Regions from separate parts of the Tumebacillus algifaecis genome, predicted to be linked through region 1. Evidence: riboswitches for the same ligand, from Rfam matches in the RefSeq annotation. Region 1 holds a riboswitch; the other holds the start of a gene.
What was found. A riboswitch is a leader RNA that binds a small molecule or an ion and turns the genes downstream of it on or off. The one in region 1 is predicted to bind cyclic di-AMP.

Region 1 (7,201 bases):
TCTTGCCGGTGCTACCCGTTTATATGAAGGAGTTGACCGGGCTTGAGTATCTGGGCCTCCTCGCAGGCTTCGCGACGGCGGCGACCGGGCTTGCCGACCTGATCGCCTCGCCATTTCTCGGCAAGAAGAGCGACAAGATCGGCTATCGCAAAGTCCTGACGATCTGCATGACCGGTGCGGCTCTGATGTACCTTCCACAAGCGTTCGCGCCGAACGTGTGGGTGTTTATCGCCGCGCGGTTTGGACTCGGCCTGTTCATCGGCGGGATCATGCCGACCGCAAACGCCCTGGTTGGCCGCCTCGCGCCCAAAGAGCACCGCGGCAAAGTCTATGGGTTCTCCGCCTCTGCGATGCTACTAGGCTCCTTTGCAGGGCCGTTGTTGGGTGGCCTCGGCTCGGCGTATTTTGGAATTCGTGTGATGCTCGGTCTGACCTGTGTACTCTATCTATTGAATATGATCTGGGTGCGGATGAAGGTGGTCGAGCCGGGGGCATAGGGGTTAGCAGAAGGCCTGATTATTTGATCGGGTCTTTTTACATTTTTACTGCGATATGATGAGTTAGGATGATTACCATCTACTGGAATTGCGGAAATTCAGCGCTGCTTAAGTCCGTTTTCTGAAAAGATGGTGCAACTCAAAACGATCGAACGTATGATTCTAAATTGAATTATGAAAGACGACCGCCATCAAGCGGTCGTCTTTTTGGCTATAAAAAGTAATGGAAGGAAGAGAGGCGATATTCTTTGCCTTTGTCGTTGAGGCCAAAGACTCGCACATAGTAGGTCTCGCCGTAGGTGAGCGGCATGTCGATCAGGCCGGTTCCGTTGTCGGTGTAATGCTCGCCAGTCGACGGGTTGGTGACGGTGAAGCTGTAGTTGCCAGCTGTTTCGAGGAACAGTTCTGCATATAAAGAGTTCTGTGCCGTGAAGGCGAATACGTCCACATCCGTATAAGTGCCGATGTAGCCAGACATATCGTTGCCGATGGCGTATGCTTCCGCCGTTGCGTAGGTGTCATTGGCGCCCGAGGCGTTGCTCGCTTCCCCTTCGAAGCTGGCAGCGCTTGCCGTCTGTGCGCCGGTCGCGAGGACCGCTGCTGCTGCGAGAGCAAGCAGTGCTTTGTTGCACAGTTTCATCTGTGTTACCTCCCGTTATTTGATTTACAATACATTTAAATAATAAATGAAATCATTATAGAGGTCAATCACTTTCCTGTCAGGATCTCGCCTGATTTAAAACCGAGGATCATCGTCGTGTCATTGGAGAACGTCACGTACCACCCGATACGTTCTTCGGGAAATTGCGGGAGTTCGAGCGGGGTGACTTTTTCCCGGAAGATGACTTCGGGGAAGCCTTCTTTGAGCAGCACGGAGTCGACAAGCTTCACGTTGCCTGATGACTGTTCGCGGACGAGCCAGACCGCTTTGTCATCTCTGGCGCTGTCCTTGCCTGTCACCAGCAGGTACGCTGGTCCGTAGGGAACGAAGCGGATTGGGACGACTTTTCTGATTGTAACGATGGCGAGCAGCTGGTGCTCTTCGATAAATTACTGGGCTTCGAGGAGATCGAAAAGAGGAGTTGTAATCCAAGATAAAACCTGATGTGGATATGGGCATTGCGTTTAATAGGAAAGCGCAAGGATCTTGCATCTTATTGGCTTTTGATCGAGCGTATTGTGACCAATGAAAGAGTATCGTTTGTAATATAGCCAAGGTGACTTTTAGCTGGAAAGCGGTTACAATGGTGCCAAAGACCAACCGATGGAAGGGATGAGCGTAAAATGGAATTGAACCTGACCGGACGCGATAAACACAGCACGCCAGATGAACTGCAAAACCTCTCTGCCGTGATGATCCACGGCGATGACATTTTTGTCGATCAAGGTGCCATTCACGGAAAAAGCCGCTTGGAGCGCGGGATTGATTTTCGCGCTGCCAAGGGGCCGGAGGATGTGCCGAACGGGGAGAAGATCGCTGTGATCTGGGTGACGCTGAAAACGTACGAAGCCGGGCGCGGCTTCAGCGGCATCGCGTCGGCAGAACTTGTGATCGACTTCCCACACGGCATCGGCTACAAGGCGATGGGTCCGCTGGTCAACCAGATGGATCGCGCTGTGAAAGGCCGTGTTGACGTGTCGAACCTGACTTCCGAACAAAAGGCAAAGCTTGCCGATTTTCTGCAACAACTGCGCGCCGATCTGTGGGCGAACACCCCGGATGAAGTGAAGGCGCAATTGGCCTAAAACACCCTTGGAAAACCCACCTTTTTGGTGGGTTTTTTGCATGCAAAATCGAACAAACTATGCTGGAAAAGCTGACAGTATACTTATCCAAAAAATTTGTTTCTCATACAGGAGAAGCGTGCTATAATTGCATTCGTTATGTTTTCGTTATGCTCTTGATGAAAGGAATTGAACGCGATGCAAAACCAAACTCCTCTGTTCACGAAGCTCGTCGAGCACGCGAGCCGGAACCCGATTCAGTTCCACATTCCTGCACACAAAAAAGGCTTCGGGATGCCGACCGAATTCAGCGAGTTCATCGGCCCGAACGCTTTGTCCATAGATTTGATCAACATCGCACCTTTGGACGATCTGCATTCACCAAAAGGCATCATCAAAGAAGCGCAAGAACTCGCCGCCCAAGCGTTTGGTGCGGATCATACGTTTTTCTCGGTGCAAGGCACTTCCGGTGCGATCATGACGATGATCATGTCGGTCGTCGGCCCCGGCGAGAAGATTCTCGTTCCGCGCAACGCGCACAAATCGATCATGGCGGCGATCATCCTCTCCGGTGCACATCCTGTGTTTATGCACCCGGAAGTGGATGCGGAGATCGGGATCATGCACGGCATCTCGGTAGACACCGTCCGCGTCACGCTGGATGCGCATCCTGATGCAAAAGGCGTTCTGCTGATCAACCCGACCTACTTCGGCGTCTCTTGCGACTTGAAGTCGATTGTCGAGCTCAGCCATGCGCGAGGCATTCCGGTGGTGGTTGACGAAGCGCACGGCGTGCTGTTCAAGTTCCACGAAGACCTGCCGCTCTCGGCGATGGAGGCGGGGGCTGATATGGCGGCAACGTCGGTGCATAAGCTCGGCGGATCGATGACGCAAAGCTCGGTGCTTAACGTTCGAGAAGGGCTGGTCTCTCCGGCGCACGTGCAGGCGGTGCTGTCGATGCTGCACACCACATCGACCTCCTATCTGCTGTTGGCGTCGCTCGATGTGGCGCGCAAGAACATGGCCGTTCACGGGCATAAATTGATCGAAAACGTGCTCCGTCTCTCCCGCGATGCTCGCAAGACGATCAATGAAGAGATCCCCGGAATGTACTGCTTTGGCGAGGAGATCTTGAAATCGTCGGCAACGTTCGCCCACGACCCGCTGAAGCTGAGTATCGCAGTCAAAGAACTAGGACTCACCGGTTGGGAAGTGGAAAAAATTCTCCGCAGCGATTTTAACATCGAAGTGGAGATGTCCGACCTGTACAACATTTTGTGCATCGTCACGTTTGGCGACACCGAAGAGACGCTTGGCGCTTTGTTGCATGCTCTGCGCGAGATCTCCGCACGCTTTGGTGTGCAGGAGAAAAAAGATCTGCCACAAGTGCAAAATCCGTCGATGCCGCTCTTGGCCGTTTCTCCACGCGATGCGTTCTACAATAAACAAACGGAAGTCGTTCCGCTCAAAGAGGCGGCTGGACGCATCATGGCCGAGTCGGTCATGGTCTACCCGCCGGGGATTCCGATCATCATGCCAGGCGAAGTGATCACCCAAGACAACATCGATTACATCGCGGAAAACGTCAAAGCAGGACTGCCGGTGCAAGGTCCGGATGATCCGAACATCGAGTTTATCAAAGTGTTAAAATAAATCACAGCCTGATCATACGCACTGCAAAAAAGTTCTCTTCTGCGGAAGGGAACTTTTTCTTGTTGTCAGAACGAACCTGCCGTGATCGTAGTCTCCGCGCAGGATCGGGAAGCATCGCGGAGATTTTTCCAGTTGATTTCCAGTAATCGTCTAGTGCAACGTCAGCATGATTCGCGTTATTCTAGCACTCGACCACATGACTCGCCTAATCCTCAAATCTGATGAGGAACGGAGGAACCACATCTGGGGTGAACTCGCCAACGTGCGAGCGGGTATCCTTCACCCGAACCCGTCAGCTAACTCCGGCGGCGATTAGAAGGAGAGTGTTACACGATGAAAAAAATCAACTTGAAAAAATGGGCTTGTGCAGCAATCGTTGCAGCAGGCATGCTAACGATTACACATGTACAGGCGGAGGCAGCAGGCCTCGCCGATCCGATCATCGTCAAGCAGGGGCAAACCCTGTCTCATTTGGCCGCTCAATACGGCACTTCTGTTCAGGATTGGAAACAGGTCAACCATCTGAGTTCCGACCTGATCTATGCAGGGCAAAAACTGCACATCGTATTCCCGTACCATGTGAATCAAGGCGACCAACTGGCATACATCGCCAACCGCTATGAAACCACTGTGGCGGAGATTCAAGCGATCAATGGGATGCAGTCCGATCGCCTGATCGCAGGCAGCACGATCATCATCCCGGCTGGTACGAACGGCTACTACAAGGCAGCCACTCCTAGCGTACCTGTTCAGTCTGCGCAGGATGCAATTCCAGCGGAGCAAGTTCAGGAACAGCCACCGATTAAACAGCCGGTCGTTCCGGCCCGCGTCGCTCCGACTCCGGTTGTCCAACCGGTAGCTGCTGTGAAGCCTGCGGTGCCGACCATCGCAGGGAAGGAATACAGCAAAGCGCTAAATATGACCGCGTCCGCTTATGGCCCAGGCAACATCATGTGGCAATGGGGCGGCAAGACGTTCACCGGAACCCAAGTCCGCGAAGGCGTGATCGCAGTCGATCCGAAAGTAATTCCGCTTGGTAGCAAAGTCTATGTGACAGGCTACAAGTCTCCGCTGCTTCCGGCGGGTGGATTTGTTGCGACCGCAGAAGACACAGGCGGAGCGATCAAAGGCAACCGCATCGATATCTACATCGACGGTACCCAATCGCAATTGAAACAGTTTGGTATGCAAGGTGTGAAATTGTACCTCTTGAAATAAACGCTACCCTTGCAAAAGGATCAAAGAACCACTTGCCGATGGCGGCAGGTGGTTTTTTTGTTTTTCAAAATGGACAGCATGGAAAGAGAAGAAAAGAGGTGACCGTGTGTGGATGTGATTCGCGTGTTGCAGGTGGTGCGCCCAATGCAGGGTGGCATGCGCCGGCATGTGTTGGATTTGATCGCAGGACTGCAAAAGGGCGGGCTCGAGGTGACGGTCGCATGTCCGTCCGAACTGCACAGGGAGCGAGAACTCGACGGCATCCCCTGCTTGCCGCTCGAACTGGTCGATGGGGTCCACCTGATGAAAGACATGCGCGCCGTGCGGCAACTGGCCAAACTGCTTCGCGAGCAGTCGTTCGATCTGGTGCATTTGCACGGTGCAAAAGCGGGTCTGGTCGGTCGCATGGCGCGGCGAAGTTTACCTGTCCCGCCGCCTTGCGTGTATACCGTACATAATCAAGTGTTGCCCCGTGGTGGGCTGGTCAAGCGCGTGCTGAACACGCTGGAGCGCCGACTCGCTCCGGAAACAGACCGTGTGATCACCGTTTCGCATCGTCTGGAACAGGATGTGGTCGCCACGCATGGTGTACCGCCGTGGCGGACGGTGACGATCCACAATGGGGTCGAGCAGGCGACATTGCTGCCAAGAGATCATGCTCGTCAGATCTTGGGCTGTGAGGACAGTGATCGACTGGTGATCGGCGCGATTGGCCGGATGGTGGAGGAAAAAGGATTTTCTACGTTGCTCGAAGCGTTCACGATTCTGTTGGCCAGACGGGTGGATGCTGAATTGGTGCTGATCGGAGATGGTCCGCTTTTGTCAGACTATCAGCAGGTGGCCGGAAAGATCGGGCCGGCTCGGGTGCGCTTTTTGGGTGAAGTTCCACAGGCGCGGCGCCTGCTCTCGGGGCTGGACATCGTAGTGCAGCCTTCACACGCTGAAGGGCTCGGACTTGTGCCAATCGAAGCGATGCTTGCGGCGCGTCCCGTGATCGCAAGCGCTGTCGGAGGTCTGCCAGAAGTGGTGATCCACGGCAAGACGGGGTTGCTGGTGCCACCGCAGCAGGCGGTGGCGCTGGCCGATGCGTTGCAGTTGCTGTTGCAAAAAGCGGACTGGCGCATGGGGCTCGGACTTGCCGGGCAGCGCCGGGCCGAAGAGCTTTTCACAAGACAGGCGATGATCGAGGCGACCTTGCGTGAATACCGTGCAGTGGTCGCGAAACGACAAGGGGTCATGTTATGAGACGGAGCCTGATGCTGATCGTGTTTTTGCTGTTCTCGTGGGCACTATCTGGAACTGCCGGGGCCACACCTGATAAAAAAGTGGTCGTGGTCATCATCGACGGGCTCTGGCAAGGCGGCATCACGCCGGAACTGGCGCCTAATCTCACTCGTCTGCAGGCGCTAGGTGCGGTCGGAGTGATGAACCACAACAGCCTCGGCGCAAAGACTGAGGTCAACGCTTACTTGACGATCGGTGCCGGGTCGAAAGCCAGTGCGCCTTTTACCCGCGTGCGCGCCTTCGAAATCGATGAGGCGTTCGGGGAGGACCTGCAGCAGGCGACAGGGCGTGACCTCTATGTCCGTCATTTTGGCGTGGAACCGCAGGGGGCGCTCGTCGTGCCCCAGATGCCGCAGATGAAGCGAGCGGCGGAGCAAGCGAACTATCGTCTCCAGCCGGGACTGCTCGGTGATGCGGTGCATGATCTAGACGGCAGGACGGCGGTGCTCGGCAACAGTGACCAGGGTCGCAACCCGCACCGTCCAGCCGCACTGATCGCCATGGATGGGACAGGGATAGTGGACAGCGGGTCGTTTCGCACCGCACAGGTGCAGGACGAGACGCGCCCTTATGGGGTACGAACCGATATGCAGGCGTTGTATCAGGAATTTTTGAAGGTGCAAAAGCAGGCCGAACTGATTGTACTGGATATTGGCGATACAAGTCGGTTGCACGCTGTGAAAGATGTGATCACCACAGAGCAGATGGAGCGAGCCTACCAAGCGGCTCTGCAAGATGCGGATCGCTTGATCGGTGACCTGTTGCCGCACGTAGGAGCTGATCTGATGCTTGCTGTGATTTCGCCGCTCAAAAATCAACTGCCC
Region 2 (7,201 bases), 1.4 Mb from region 1:
ACCTTAAAACTCGTATTGACAGTTGTGATTCGCTTGCCCTCTAAAAAGCGATTGATCATCGCTTTGAACTCTTCAAATTTTGAAGAGCCTGGATATCCTAGTTTTTCTCTCTGCAAATCATGAAAATATAGCCAGACCAAAAAGCTTTCCAACGAGCCCTTCCATTCGTCCTGATCGCGATTGAAACGATAGCACCAGCGAAACTCCGGTTTTTCATTGACTAACTCGCCCGACCCTCCACTAAATTTAGCAAATCGGTCGGTAGGAAAATACAGCACGTTTCCGATCGGTGTACGGTCTTCAAGTCCAGCAGCAGCGATTTGGACTTTTTCAAGAAATTTTCGCCCACTCTCGGTGCGAGAAACTAAACAATCCGGCATTCGATCTTGGCCAACATAATCGCCTTTAGCAATGTTCACATCATCCTGAACTGCAGGTGCTGGACCCTTATCGAACGCTTGAAAAGCCTTCCCAGTACGCACAAGCAACTGATTTGTCCCATCAAGGACAGGATATTCAAAACAGGCTTCTGTAGCACCCGGACTAAAAAAATCGATGATCTCTTCATCCTGAATGCCATCCTGAATGCCTCTTACCCCTTTTTCCAAAAGGTACGCGATACCATAAATCACCTCAAGCAATGTCGTCTTACCTGAACCGTTCTTGCCGACTATTATCGTCCGATTTCGTACTTTATCTCCCATCTTATCGTAAAAGCTTATCGAAGTGTTATGCAGTCGTTTCACATCTTTGATTCTAATGCTTTTCAATTTCAAAAGAATCACCTCCAGAATCCGCTTCTTTCAAACTAGTATATCCTACCAGCTCCACTCACAGCCACCTAATAGAGCCACAGCAAATTGCTGTGGCTCCTTTCTGTCCTACCCTCTTAAATCCCTACAACTCCTCCTGCAGCCGGACAACCAGCTTTTCAAGCAGTCCGTCGATCTCCTCTGCACAAGCGTCATACACGCCTTGCGACCCGCCGTATGGGTCGGCAATATCGAAGCTGGGCAGTTGGCTCATCAACTCGCCCATCCGCTTGCTCTCCGCTTGCACAGTAGCTTCCAACCGCTCTTGCAGCTGCACGAGGTCCTGCTCGGCGCTGGCATCTCCGCTCTGATACCTTACTTGCAGAGCCTCGACCTCATCGGCATGTTCCGCCAAGAAAAGGCTTTGCTTGGTCTGTGCCGCCTCTTGCACGTCGGCCATCTCCTCGAAGATCGCCACGTTCTTCGGGTCGTCATCGACAAACTCCTTCAAGGTGAACGTCTTGTCCATCGCTTCAAAATGCTTCTCGATCAGCGTTCGCTTGTGCGACTGGCTCATCGTCAAAATCAGATCGGCCCAGTTCACCGTCTCGCGGTCTACGAACGACGCCATATGCCCGGCCCCGTCCATGCCTTTGCCATTCAACACATTCACAGCTCCTTGCGAAGCCGGCGAGCCCGCGACCGCCGCCACTCCTGCCGAACGCACTTCCACCTGCTCCCCGAGACCCACCTGCTCGAGACGGCTGCGCATCAGGGGTTCTGCCATCGCGCTTCGGCACGTGTTCCCGGTGCATACAAACAACAGTTTCATCCGAATCCTCCTTGTTCCGTTCGCATCTGTTTCCCTCTCAGTATAGCCGCGCACTGGCTAGCCATGCAAATGAAAATGCCCCACCACAAGCAACAGCGCCGCGCCGAGCAACGACCCTCCCGCCGTGATCAGCTTCGAAGAATGCCACGCTTCCGGCCACAAGTCCCGCGCCACCACATAGCCCATCGCCCCCGCCGCAAAGGCCATCGACATGCTGATCAGCTGCGGTGACACTTCGAACAACAGCATGCCAAGCAGCGTCCCAAGCGGTGTGAACAGCGCCGCCAGCGTGATGATCCCGATGATCTTCTTCCCCGGTATCCCCGCCATGCGCAGCGGTACCGCAATCGACATCCCCTCTGGCAGATTGTGCAGCCCGATCGCCAGCGCAAGCAACATCCCGAGCTCCGGATGCAAGACATCGCCAGCTCCGATCGCCAATCCCTCCGGAATGTCATGCAAAGCGGTGACCACCGCAATAAACCACCCTAGCCGCAGATAGTGAAACGACGCCCCAGTCCCCAACGGTGACCTGCGCAGCACGGCCGTCACGGCGCGGCGCATCACCATCATGAAGAGCCAGCCGGCCGTCACCCCATACAGCACCGCTGTCGTCCCACCGCCCGAAAAAGATGCCGGAATCAGATCGGCACACACCACCGCCAACATGATCCCCGCCGCCAACGCCAGAAAGAAAGCCAACCCGTGCCGCGTCAGCTTGCCGATGCGCAGCACTACCAGTCCGCCAAACGTCGTCGCCAGTCCCGACACCAGACTGATCAGCAAAATATGGGTCATCAGCGTCCCCCTCCCTTCGTCCGCTCACAGCAAGAACTTGATGCCAAACGCCACCAGGACAGCCCCGCCGATCGCCTCGCCATACTCGCCGAACAGATGGGACGCTTTACTGCCTAGCGACAGCCCCGTCGCCGCCATCAGCGCGCCACAGATGCCAAACAACAGCACGGCGATCAATACGTTTGCCCCGAGCGTTCCAAGCGAGAAGCCGACCGACAGCGAATCGATGCTCACCGACAGCGCAAACAACACCAGACCAAGTCCTGTCGTCCGCGAATCACCACGCATCGCGCCGCTCTCTTCCTGTCCTTTCATCGAATTCCACACCATATGTACGCCAAGTCCGATCAGAAGCAGTGCGCCGATCCATTGGGTCACCTCACCGACCGCTTTGGCCAGATACAAGCCTGCCACCATGCCGAGCAGCGGCATCAAGACATGGAAGAGGCCGATCACAAGCGAAATCCGTGCGATCTCCCGTCGAGTCAACCGCAACATGCCCATCCCAAGCCCGAGCGAGAATGCATCCATGCCAAGCGCAAGCGCCATGATCAAAAGGGTCGCCACCTCACCCCACTGAAAACTGGTCATCAAAACGACAGTTCCTCCCCCCGGTTGTCCCTTCCGTTCATGTGTATGCGCCTTGTCCTACGAACTGAACCGCTTGTGGACATGGCAAAGCCCTGGCTCAGCAACCCAAGCCAGGGCTATTAACACTTGAAACGAACTACCAGAACAGCCCGCCGCCAAACGGTCGAACTCCGAATGGACGCGCGATGCCGGCGCCAAAACCGCCTCCGAGACCTGCACCGAACCCGACCCTCGGTCCAAATCCGATCCCTGGCCCAAATCCAATCCCCGGTCCAAATCCACCGCCAAAACCTGCGCCGACTCCAACCCCAACTCCAACACCCACTCCGACACCAGCACCGACACCGACACCACCTAGCCCGCCGTACGGATAGAACCCGCCGCCAAAGAACACATGCTCCACATCCAAGCCCTTGCTGTTCTTTTTGGGAAGCGCCCGCAACGTCACACCTTTCGCGTCCGCTTTCTCGACGATGCCGACATGTGCACCTTTTTCCGTATAAAGAGTTACCGTTTTACCGATCAACTTTTCAAACTGTCGCTGCATACTTTCACCTCCGACTCTGTTGAGTGAACCTCTACCGATGCCATATCCTATGCCCTACAGGCAGTTCCCGTGTGGACAAATCCCCTCGTCTAATACCCCAAAATAAAAAAAGACCCGAGCTTTATCGACAAGCTCCGGTCTTTTGAAGATAGTGCTCGTATCCCAACCACTACGCCCCACGTACCTTGGCCTCACCGTTCAACACGCGAAACGAATCGCGGTTCCAGCGGCGAACACCGACCACACGGTCGGCCCCCAATGCTCGGTAGGCGCGCATAAAACTGAGATTTTGCGCGACGACAACAACTTTGCCAACGCCAGCCTTTTTCAGCGCTTGCACGATCAACGCGCTTTCCAGCCACGCGCCTTCGAAAACGACCGCCGTATCAAACTCGCGAATCCGCGCATCGCTGACCACATCCTGCTTATGCGGACCGACTTTGATCACAGGCGCATCAATCTTCTGAACGCGCAGAAAGTGGGCCGTTTGCGCACAAAAATCCAAAAACGCGCAATCCAGTCCCATGCTGTGTAACGATTGAATGAACGGAACGGCCGATTCATCCATAGTGACGATCAGACAACGGTTCACACTTCTCACCCTCTTCTCGCATCGGCTTACGAAGTTAGCTGTCGGGTTCGGGTGGCAAGAGAGATCATGTTCACCCTTTCTGCATTAAGCAGATTTCACCCCGTATTGATTGGGTCCTCCGCTTCCGGATCGAGCCGGAATTCAGCCTTAGATCTATTTCAGTTGTCTCTTCCTATTATACACGATCCACTGGAGAAAGATGAAACGGAGAGGAGCCCTTTTTTCAGGTCCCTCTCCGCCGTATTGCGTTCTTATGCGTAAATAACTCGATGGCTCGCCGCTTTACGCAATCGATTCATCACAGCAAGCCCCACCCCAGTCTCCGGAAATACTTCCGAATAGATCAGATCGGCACCTGCGTGATCGAACTGCCGAATCGCATCATAGAGGCCGGACGCCACTGTGGATAGATCGTCGCGCCGTCCACAAGCGATCACCACATCGGCTGTGAATAACTCGGCCCGCTCCGCCGTGGTCAGTACCCCTACGCGGTACCCCGCCTGTCTCGCCTTGGCCACCCGCTCTGCGATCTCCGCTTGATCTCGCGGCCCTTCGACCAGCCACATCTCGCCTTTGGGCGCATAGTGCGTGTACTTCACGCCTGGCGACTTCGGCGTGCCGACCCCACTTTGCAGCACAGGATCGACCAACACTTCCCCGAGCAACTCGACCAGCATCTCGCGCGTCACACCGCCGGGGCGCAAGATCATCGGCACCTCTCCGGAAAAATCGAGCACGGTCGATTCGACGCCAACGCCTGCCGCACCGCCATCCACGATGCCTGCGATGCGTCCGTTCAAATCTTCGAGCACATGATCGGCCAGCGTCGGGCTTGGACGGCCCGAGCGGTTCGCGCTCGGCGCCGCTAAGGGCGCACCTGCCGCATCGATCAACTGCAGCGCCGTCACATGGTCGGGCATGCGAATGCCCACCGTATCAAGCCCAGCCGTCACATTGCGCGGCACGCTGTCCACACAAGGCAGCACCAACGTGAGCGGCCCTGGCCAAAACCGATCCATGCACAACTTCGCTCCGAGCGGCACAGTTCGGGCCAACTTCTCCACATCGCTCTTGTGTGCAATGTGGACAATCAGTGGATTGTCGGCCGGTCTGCCTTTCGCCGCAAAAATTTTATCCACAGCAGCAGCGTCCCATGCATTCGCACCTAGCCCATACACGGTCTCCGTCGGAAAACCGACCACCTCTCCCTGCCGCAATAGCTCTGCTGCCACCGCGATGTCCTGTTCGGTTGTACCTAAGCGTTTCGTCTCCATCTGCACCCGTCCCTGTTCGTTTTCGTGTGTCCTTAGTATAGCAAAAGAACAGGAAAAAACATGAATCATTTTGTCGAAAAAAATAGGAACGTATATTCCTATTTATTCACACTATCCACATGGTGTTGTGGATAACTTGTGGATGTATAGTTTTTTACCAAACAGACGACGTCCTGCTGACTGTACGCCAGGAAGTGTGGGCTCTGGGCTACAGCATGTGGCACCCGTTCTCTCTCGATTGTGGAAAACCCGATGTGGATAAACAGGGGGACAGTTGTGGATTGTGTGAGTAAGTAGAGCTGTTCGATCTCCATCGTCTCCACATAGGCCACAAACAGCCGCAACAGCTCCGCACCGAGCTGCGCCGTGCCCGGCCCGTTCTTGATGACGAGCGAGCGCATCAGGCCATACTTCCCGGCCACGATTTCCAGCCCAATCGTGCCGATCGCCGTCTTGTGCCCTCCCTCCTCTTCCTGTTCGATCAGCAAAAAACGATCCACAGCTTGATCCACACCCTGTGCATGCAGCCCTGCCTCCAGCAACAAGCGTTGAATACTCGTTCGATCGGCTTGGCTTGCCTTCCGAATCACGATGCTCATCTCGTCCCCACGCCCTCTCTCGCATTTTGCTCTATCTCTATGCGCCACGACGTGCAGATATGCTAGATTGGGCACAAATAAACCCGCACCTAAGCGTCATAATCGCGTCAGGTACGGGCTTGTTCGATTCACACGATGCACCGAGGGGATGCGGTGTGAGATATTTTGTGAACTTAAGCGAAAAATCCGCCGATGCTGTCGGTGAAACCGTCCCACCAAGCGGACAGTTTGTCAAAGAAAGCGGAGCGCACTTCCACTTCCTGCTCCTCGCCCGCCGCGTCTTTTAGCGCTACCGTCGTGATCGCCGCAGTTTCCATGTCTTTCGCCTGAACCGCATCGCCGTTGCTCAGATCAACAAAGCACAGCGGCGGGAACAGCACGCACCACCAGTTTTGACCTTGTGCTTCCCCGATCTGAATGCGCAGCGCCTCATACTCGCCTGCCGGATACACTTCGGAGCCGTACATCTTGGTCGGAAACGGCACGCGGCCAAAGTCGGTCACCGCTTGGTACGAGTAGCCTTGTGCCTCGATCACGCGCTGGGCGATCTCATTCATCTGCGGCACGGCGAGACGAATCGCTTCATGCGCCGCTTCTGCCGTCTGCAAACCTGCTACTTCTTGTGCGATCGCCGCGATGATCTGGTCGCGGATGTCGCGCTTCAACTGCTGATCCTCCGGCTTGTCGCTGTTCGCAATGATGCGCAGGCGGATCGCGTCGCCCGGAATGGACTGCCCTTGCTGAAGCTGTACACCTTGTTGTTGCTCTTCTGGAACCAGCACCGCTTCTGTCGCGACCGCCTGCCCGTTCATCGGCGCCATCAGCATCCCCGTCCCGAGCATCGCCGCCAGCAGCAGGGCGACGACCACGCGCTTGTTCACTTTCTGCACCGCTTCACGAATCTTTGCCACCCAGTTCATCATCTCTCGCATCCCCCTCGTACTCTCTTATGCTACGAGTATGGACAGAAGTTTGCGAGTCTAAACCTAGCAAATGCGAATCTAGCAAAAAAATAAGAGATTAGCGTTTTCGCCGTCCACTCTTCACGATGCCAAAGGCGATGGCGTAACAGACGACCGCGCCGCCCCAGCCGATCAGCGGCGCATGCTCCACAACGCCGCGTCCAAACGTGATGAACAGCCCACATAAAACTCCTAGAAAGATGAACAGCAACATCCACTTTTTATAGCTCGGCATCGTTCCTTCACTCTCCCCG

Region 2: linked by a shared signal. The riboswitch ahead of CIG75_RS01835 (NAD-binding protein) and the one ahead of CIG75_RS21550 (LysM peptidoglycan-binding domain-containing protein) in region 1 are both predicted to bind cyclic di-AMP.

The regions. Positions count from the first base shown of each region.
Region 1 covers NZ_CP022657.1:3,526,606-3,533,806, reverse strand. Annotated here, with positions in the region: gene CIG75_RS15435 (MFS transporter) at 1-497, shown strand, start outside; gene CIG75_RS15430 (hypothetical protein) at 709-1,137, opposite strand; gene CIG75_RS15425 (hypothetical protein) at 1,206-1,457, opposite strand; gene CIG75_RS15420 (YwhD family protein) at 1,782-2,243, shown strand; gene CIG75_RS15415 (aminotransferase class I/II-fold pyridoxal phosphate-dependent enzyme) at 2,421-3,875, shown strand; cyclic di-AMP (ydaO/yuaA leader) riboswitch at 4,068-4,201, shown strand; gene CIG75_RS21550 (LysM peptidoglycan-binding domain-containing protein) at 4,209-5,093, shown strand; gene CIG75_RS15405 (glycosyltransferase family 4 protein) at 5,202-6,338, shown strand; gene CIG75_RS15400 (hypothetical protein) at 6,335-7,201, shown strand, end outside.
Region 2 covers NZ_CP022657.1:360,858-368,058, reverse strand. Annotated here, with positions in the region: gene CIG75_RS01860 (AAA family ATPase) at 1-776, opposite strand, end outside; gene CIG75_RS01855 (low molecular weight protein arginine phosphatase) at 898-1,584, opposite strand; gene CIG75_RS01850 (ZIP family metal transporter) at 1,642-2,382, opposite strand; gene CIG75_RS01845 (manganese efflux pump MntP) at 2,407-2,973, opposite strand; gene CIG75_RS20975 (hypothetical protein) at 3,110-3,520, opposite strand; gene CIG75_RS01835 (NAD-binding protein) at 3,690-4,112, opposite strand; cyclic di-AMP (ydaO/yuaA leader) riboswitch at 4,121-4,269, opposite strand; gene CIG75_RS01830 (L-threonylcarbamoyladenylate synthase) at 4,364-5,386, opposite strand; gene CIG75_RS01825 (GNAT family N-acetyltransferase) at 5,485-5,985, opposite strand; gene spoIIR (stage II sporulation protein R) at 6,159-6,908, opposite strand; gene CIG75_RS20540 (hypothetical protein) at 7,006-7,182, opposite strand; gene prmC (peptide chain release factor N(5)-glutamine methyltransferase) at 7,190-7,201, opposite strand, start outside.